Regions from separate parts of the Enterobacter sp. Taxon_2 genome, predicted to be linked through region 1. Evidence: predicted binding sites of a transcription regulator. Region 1 holds the regulator's gene; the other holds the start of a gene.

Region 1 (3,416 bases):
GCTGGACGTGATAATTATTGTAGTTAAGGATTCGGCAGTTAGTTTCATATTCGGAATCTTTAACCGTCACGATATATCGTGACGTGAAGGGAACCAGGTATTGTTTTGCCAGTGGCGGTGCCAGATAAACGCCAGCGACAACCCTCGCAGCGAGAGGAAAACGGCCAGGGCCAGCCACAAACCGTGATTACCCAGCCAGGGGAGCGTCAGCAGCGTCAGACCAAACCCGGCCGCTGCAACCGCCATACTGTTACGCATTTCCGCTCCGCGCGTCGCACCAATAAACATGCCGTCCAGCAGATAACACCAGACGCCGACCACCGGTAAGACGACTTGCCAGATGAGATAGTGACTCGCCAGCTCGCGCAGCGCAGGAAGAGACGTCAGCAATGCAACGATCTGCTCACCAAAGCAGGCGTAAACCAGGCCAAACACCAGCGCCACCAGTCCCGACTGACGGCAGGCTGCCCGCCAGACATCCCGTAGTTGCCCGCTTTCGCGCGCACCGTACGCCTGCCCGGAATGCGCTTCTACCGCATAGGCAAAACCGTCCAGCGCGTAGGCGGTAAAGGTCAGTAGCGTCATCAATACCGCGTTGACCGCAACGATTTCTGGCCCCAGTCGAGCCCCGAAAACCGTCAGCGCCCCGAAGCAGAGCTGAAGCAGCAGCGAGCGCAGCATGATGTCTCGGTTAAGCGCCAGCAGCTTACGGATATTGCCGCGCCATGCGTTTTTGAGCAGCGCCAGGGAGATGCCGCGCATCGCCAGCACGCGCCAGACCATCCACAGGCCAATGATAAAGGTCCCGTATTCGGCAATCGCCGTCGCAAGCGCCGCGCCCTGCACGTTCATATGCAGACCCATGACCAGCCAGACATCCAAAACGATATTGAGCAGGTTACCCACCACCAGCAAAATCACGGGTGCACGGGCGTACTGAACGCCCAGTAGCCACCCCAGCAGAACCAGGTTAGCCAGTGACGCGGGCGCGCTGAGCCAGCGGATTTCAAGGAAACGTCGCGCCTGCGCCAGTACCGCCTCGCTGCCGCCAACAACATGAAGCGCAAGGTCGATCAGGGGCGCACGTAATAAAACGATTAACGCCCCCGCGCCAAGCGCGAGGATCAGCGGCTGGACCAGCGCGCGCGCCAGACGCAGCGGATCTTTTGCACCATAAGCCTGTGCCGTGAGCCCGGTGGTGCTCATACGCAAAAAGAGCAGCAGCATAAACAGGAAGCTGGTTGCCGTCGCGCCAATCGCCACGCCGCCAAGATAGACAGGCGAATCAAGATGGCCAATAACGGCAGTATCGACCAGACCCAGCAAGGGAACGGTAATATTGGAGAAGATCATCGGCAGAGCAAGACGCCACAATGCCTTATCGGATGCCGTCAGCAGTGACATGAAAAATACCGGGTGTGGAGAATGAAGCAGGCTACAGCGGCACCATAGCCTGTCAGGAAGAGGTTACAGCCATTCGCCGTTGCGAATGACCCCAACCGCCAGTCCTTCGATAGAGAAGTTGTGTTCGCGCAGATCGACCACAATCGGGGAGAACTCGTTGTTTTCAGGCAGTAGCTGAACGGTGTTCCCCTGTTTTTTCAGACGCTTGACGGTCACTTCGTCGTCAATGCGCGCGACCACCACCTGGCCGTTACGCACATCCTGCGTTTTGTGCACCGCAAGCAGATCGCCGTCAAGAATGCCGATGTCTTTCATCGACATGCCGCTGACGCGCAGCAGGAAATCAGCGCTCGGTTTGAACATGGCTGGATCGACCTGATAGTGGCCTTCAATATGCTGCTGTGCCAGTAAAGGCTCACCGGCGGCAACACGTCCCACCAGCGGAATGCCCGTCTCTTCTTCCACCAGCAGGCGGATACCACGCGACGCGCCCGAGACAATCTCAATCACGCCCTTACGCGCCAGCGCTTTCAGGTGTTCTTCGGCAGCATTCGGAGAACGGAAGCCCAGACGCTGCGCGATTTCCGCACGCGTGGGTGGCATACCCGTCTGGCCGATATGATCCCGGATGAGATCAAACACCTCTTGCTGCCTGGTCGTTAACGCTTTCATTCCGCCCCCTGGGTGTATATACAGTTATGCTGTGAGTATATACAGTCAAAGGCGATTTTGGAACCAAAAACTGCACAAAAAACCAGGGACTTAATTATTCCTCGAGGCTCATCGGAAATGTGACCAAAGCAGCGTGACCCAGGTGATAGCGGCAGTGATAATCGCCAGCAACACGGCAGCAGAGCCCATGTCTTTTGCGCGGCCAGAAAGTTCATGGAAATCTGAACCAATGCGATCAACCACGGCCTCAATAGCGCTATTAAGAATTTCCACTATCATCACCAGAAGTACGGAACCGATAAGAAGTACGCGGGTAATAGCATCAACATCAAGATAACAGGCGACGATCACCGCGATGATAGCGGCGACGCCCTCCTGGCGAAAGGCGGCTTCGTTGATCCACGCGGCACGGAAACCTTTCCATGAATAGCCGGCGGCTTTGATGATACGCGTTAACCCAGTGGTATTATTGGCCATTAAAAGAACCTTTTATGAAAAAAAGCGTCAGTAACAGGAACTGTAGCGCGTTTCGCTACAGCCTGAAGTATGACGGGTAACAACAGAAATTTTGCGCGCTTTCTGTTATCCTTGCGCCGCAATTGCATTATTAACCAGAGGCTTTACATCGTTTATGTCCGGCTGGCCACGAATTTACTACAAATTACTTAATTTACCATTAAGCATCCTGGTAAAAAGCAAGTCTATCCCAGCAGAACCCGCGCTGGAATTGGGGCTCGATACGTCACGTCCTATTATGTACGTTTTGCCTTATAACTCGAAGGCAGACTTACTGACGCTTCGCGCCCAGTGTCTGGCGCATGACTTACCTGACCCGCTTGAACCGCTTGAAGTTGACGGTACGCTGCTGCCGCGCTATGTGTTCATTCACGGTGGACCGCGCGTGTTTACCTACTACACGCCAAAAGAAGAGTCCATCAAGCTGTTCCATGACTATCTCGACCTGCACCGCAGCAACCCCGATCTGGATGTGCAGATGGTGCCGGTATCGGTGATGTTTGGTCGTCGTCCGGGACGTGAAAAAGGTGAAGAGAACCCGCCGCTGCGCATGCTTAACGGCATCCAGAAGTTCTTTGCGGTCTCCTGGCTGGGGCGCGACAGCTTTGTGCGTTTCTCCCCTTCCGTTTCGCTGCGTCGCATGGCGGACGAGCACGGCACCGACAAGATCATCGCGCAAAAACTGGCGCGCGTGGCGCGTATGCACTTCGCCCGTCAGCGCCTGGCTGCCGTTGGGCCGCGTCTCCCGGCGCGTCAGGATCTGTTCAACAAGCTGCTGGCCTCCAAAGCGATTGCCCGCGCCGTCGAAGACGAAGCGCGTAGCA
Region 2 (3,416 bases), 1.2 Mb from region 1:
GGTATCGTTGTTGCGCGCGGGGCCGCTGATTTTGGAGGCAATCACCAGCTTTTCACGGTTGCCGTGTTTTGCCAGCCAGTTACCGACGTAGGTTTCGGTAAGTCCCTGCGTTTCCGGACGTGGCGGAACAGGGTACATCTCCGCGACATCAATCAGGTTAATCCCCTGGCTGACGGCGTAATCGAGTTGTGCATGGGCATCGGCTTCGCTGTTTTGTTCACCAAATGTCATCGTGCCCAACCCCAGTTGGCTTATTTCCAGAGCGCTGTGGGGGATACGGTGATAATGCATAGCCGGCTTCCTCAGTAGACTTATAGACCGCGTCAGGGCGTGCCCGACAAAGGAATATAAACATGGCAGAGGGGAAGCAAAAGGGGAAGAAAAAAATCAAAAAGGTCAGCAAGCGACTGACCTCTCTCTGTTTATCGCTCGATAATTTGCGATACTTCGTCGCGATTGATCTGCATTTTATTGCCTTCCTGATCGCGGTAGCTGACCAGACCGGTATCATCGTCAACTTCGGGTTTGCCGTCGGTCAGGATCATTCGACCATCTTTTGTCGCCATGACGTAATCGCTGCTACAGCCCGATACGGCAAACGCTAAACCGACTGCTGAAACTAACACTGCCCATTTTTTCATCGTTATCGTCCTCATCTGGCGCGTATCAAATCATAATCTAGTATTAACCCGATATGGCGACTTGAGGAAGCAGTAAAATCTTAAAAAGCAGTCGATTATGTTTGAGAGCTCGCAAAATAAGTAAAAAACTATGTTTTTAACAGGAAATGACGTGCCAGGAGCGCGCCGGTGAAATTCTTTTTGAGATAAAAACCGCGCGGCAGCGTCAGTATCGGCTCACCCTGTGCGCCGATTGCCTCGGTAAGCGCTTTACTGTTGGCCGCTTTCGGACGCAGTTGTAATACTTCTCCGTGTCGGGCGGTGATGCGCTCTACCTGCCCAAGAACGATCATGTCCATCAGCTCCTCCCAGTCCAGCCGAAGCTGATGCTCTTCATCCTCGTTTGGGCTCCAGAGCAGCGGCGCGCCAACGCGACGGTCGGCCAGGGGGATCTGTCGCTCGCCTTCAACCGGCACCCACAACACGCGCTTCAGCTTGTGGCGAACGTGGCTGGTTTCCCACGTCACGCCGGTGTTGCCGGTTAATGGCGCAACGCAGACAAAGGTGGTCTCAAGCGGCTTGCCCTGGCTATCTATTGGGATGGTTTTTAACTCCACACCAAGTGCTGCAAAATCCTGCTCGGGTTTGCTCCCTGCGCTCGCACCCAGCCACAGCTCAAGCAGCATGCCGATCCAGCCTTTATCCCGCTTAAGATCCTTCGGGATCGGAAGCCCTGCCATTGCCGCCAGCTCGCCAAGCGAAAAACCCGCAAGACGCTGTGCCTGCTGGAGCAACTGGTCCTCGCTGGACGGCGGTGAGAGCAAGGGTGTAAGCGGATGCATGACGGTAACCTTTTGATTAAAAAATAAACGAAGAAATTGTCCCCTGTGGATAGAGTTTAACTATTTCTGTACCAATATTCCATGTATATGATTTATAGGTTTTTTTATGGGTTTGAAATCGTTTCACCCGAGTCAGAAAACCGGTTGTTCAAATCTGGTCACTGACAATGAACAGGATCTTACACCATGTTATCCACAGAAAAATGGGATAACTGGGCATAACCCTGACTACTGTTTCGATTTACAGCCTTGACGTGCGATGAAAATCGAATTTTCAAACAAATTGTGACTAACTTATTGGCACAATCTGTGGATAAAACCGACGCTGTTCGATCTTTCATCAGCACGACGATCCCTGATGTGACGATCGTCACGCTATTCTGTTTTGTGTTCATGGAAATACATTTAACTATATGAAAATAATTGCATTATTGAATTCAGGTGAAAGAGGGGATATGGCAGCGTTTAAGGTTGTTCATCGGTAATCAGACACTTCTTCACAACTATATCCACAGAAAAGGTGAATAAAATTCCCTTCACTGCCACTCATCTGTTTATAACTCAGCACTTATTTGTGAGTTATTCAAATGTTATTAGGTTGCAGCCCTGTAAGAGAGTGGTTTACCGCCTCCCTGTAGTGTGAAACAATCATTCATATATAAGGTTTAGTTTGGGGTAGTCCGGTGATTGATGACGATGGCTACCGCCCGAACGTAGGAATAGTAATTTGTAATCGTCAGGGCCAGGTAATGTGGGCCCGGCGATATGGTCAGCACTCCTGGCAGTTCCCGCAAGGCGGGATCAATCCGGGAGAGTCCCCAGAACAAGCGATGTACCGGGAGCTTTTTGAAGAGGTCGGTTTAAGCCGAAAAGATGTTCGCATCCTGGCTTCGACCCGCAACTGGTTGCGTTACAAGTTACCGAAACGTTTGGTGCGTTGGGACACAAAGCCGGTTTGTATCGGCCAGAAACAGAAGTGGTTTCTGTTGCAGTTGGTGGGCAACGATTCAGACATCAATATGCAAACCAGCAGTACGCCGGAGTTCGATGGCTGGCGCTGGGTGAGCTATTGGTATCCTGTTCGTCAGGTCGTGTCATTTAAACGCGATGTTTACCGTAGGGTGATGAAAGAGTTTGCAAGTGTGGTAATGCAGCTTCAGGAGATCCCGCCTAAGCCGCAGAGCGCACCTGCCTGGCGACGTAAAAGAGGTTAAGCTACGCAAATCATGCTCACCCGCTTGCGAGAAATAGTCGAGAAGGTGGCCAGCGCGCCGCGTCTGAACGAGGCGCTGAATATTCTGGTCACCGACATCTGTCTTGCGATGGAGACCGAGGTCTGTTCGGTGTATCTGGCCGACCACGATCGGCGCTGCTATTACCTGATGGCAACCCGTGGTTTGAAAAAACCACGCGGACGCACCGTAACGCTCGCATTTGATGAAGGTATCGTGGGTCTGGTCGGGCGGCTGGCTGAACCCATCAACCTTGCTGACGCACAAAAACACCCCAGCTTTAAGTACATCCCTTCCGTAAAAGAAGAGCGCTTCCGCGCTTTCCTTGGCGTGCCGATTATCCAGCGTCGCCAGCTGCTCGGCGTGCTGGTCGTCCAGCAGCGCGAGCTGCGTCAGTACGATGAAAGCGAGGAGTCTTTCCTCGTCACGCTGGCCACGCAGATGGCGGCGATCCTCTCCCAGTCCCAGCTTGCCGCGCTTTTTGGTCAGTATCGCCATACGCGCATTCGAGCCCTTCCGGCATCGCCAGGCGTGGCGATAGCGGAAGGCTGGATGGACGCTACGCTGCCGCTGATGGAGCAGGTTTACGAAGCCTCAACGCTTGATGAAGCCCTTGAGCGCGAGCGTCTCACCGCCGCGCTGGAAGAGGCGGCAAATGAATTTCGTCGTTACAGCAAGCGCTTTGCCGCAGGCGCGCAAAAAGAGACGGCGGCCATCTTCGA

Evidence for each region. The regulator LexA, encoded in region 1, represses DNA repair genes until DNA is damaged. The targets are predictions, from matches to a motif close to TNCTGTATGTACATACAGNA.
Region 2: mutH (DNA mismatch repair endonuclease MutH) is a predicted target of LexA. The motif match lies at 1,692-1,711, and genes of this name have one in related genera.

What each region holds. Positions count from the first base shown of each region.
Region 1 covers NZ_CM178024.1:308,512-311,927, reverse strand. Annotated here, with positions in the region: gene dinF (MATE family efflux transporter DinF) at 67-1,404, opposite strand; gene lexA (transcriptional repressor LexA) at 1,468-2,076, opposite strand; gene AC4IC4_RS01390 (diacylglycerol kinase) at 2,185-2,553, opposite strand; gene plsB (glycerol-3-phosphate 1-O-acyltransferase PlsB) at 2,708-3,416, shown strand, end outside.
Region 2 covers NZ_CM178024.1:3,916,312-3,919,727, reverse strand. Annotated here, with positions in the region: gene AC4IC4_RS18535 (NADP(H)-dependent aldo-keto reductase) at 1-291, opposite strand, end outside; gene AC4IC4_RS18530 (YgdI/YgdR family lipoprotein) at 423-641, opposite strand; gene mutH (DNA mismatch repair endonuclease MutH) at 770-1,462, opposite strand; gene rppH (RNA pyrophosphohydrolase) at 2,146-2,676, shown strand; gene ptsP (phosphoenolpyruvate--protein phosphotransferase) at 2,689-3,416, shown strand, end outside.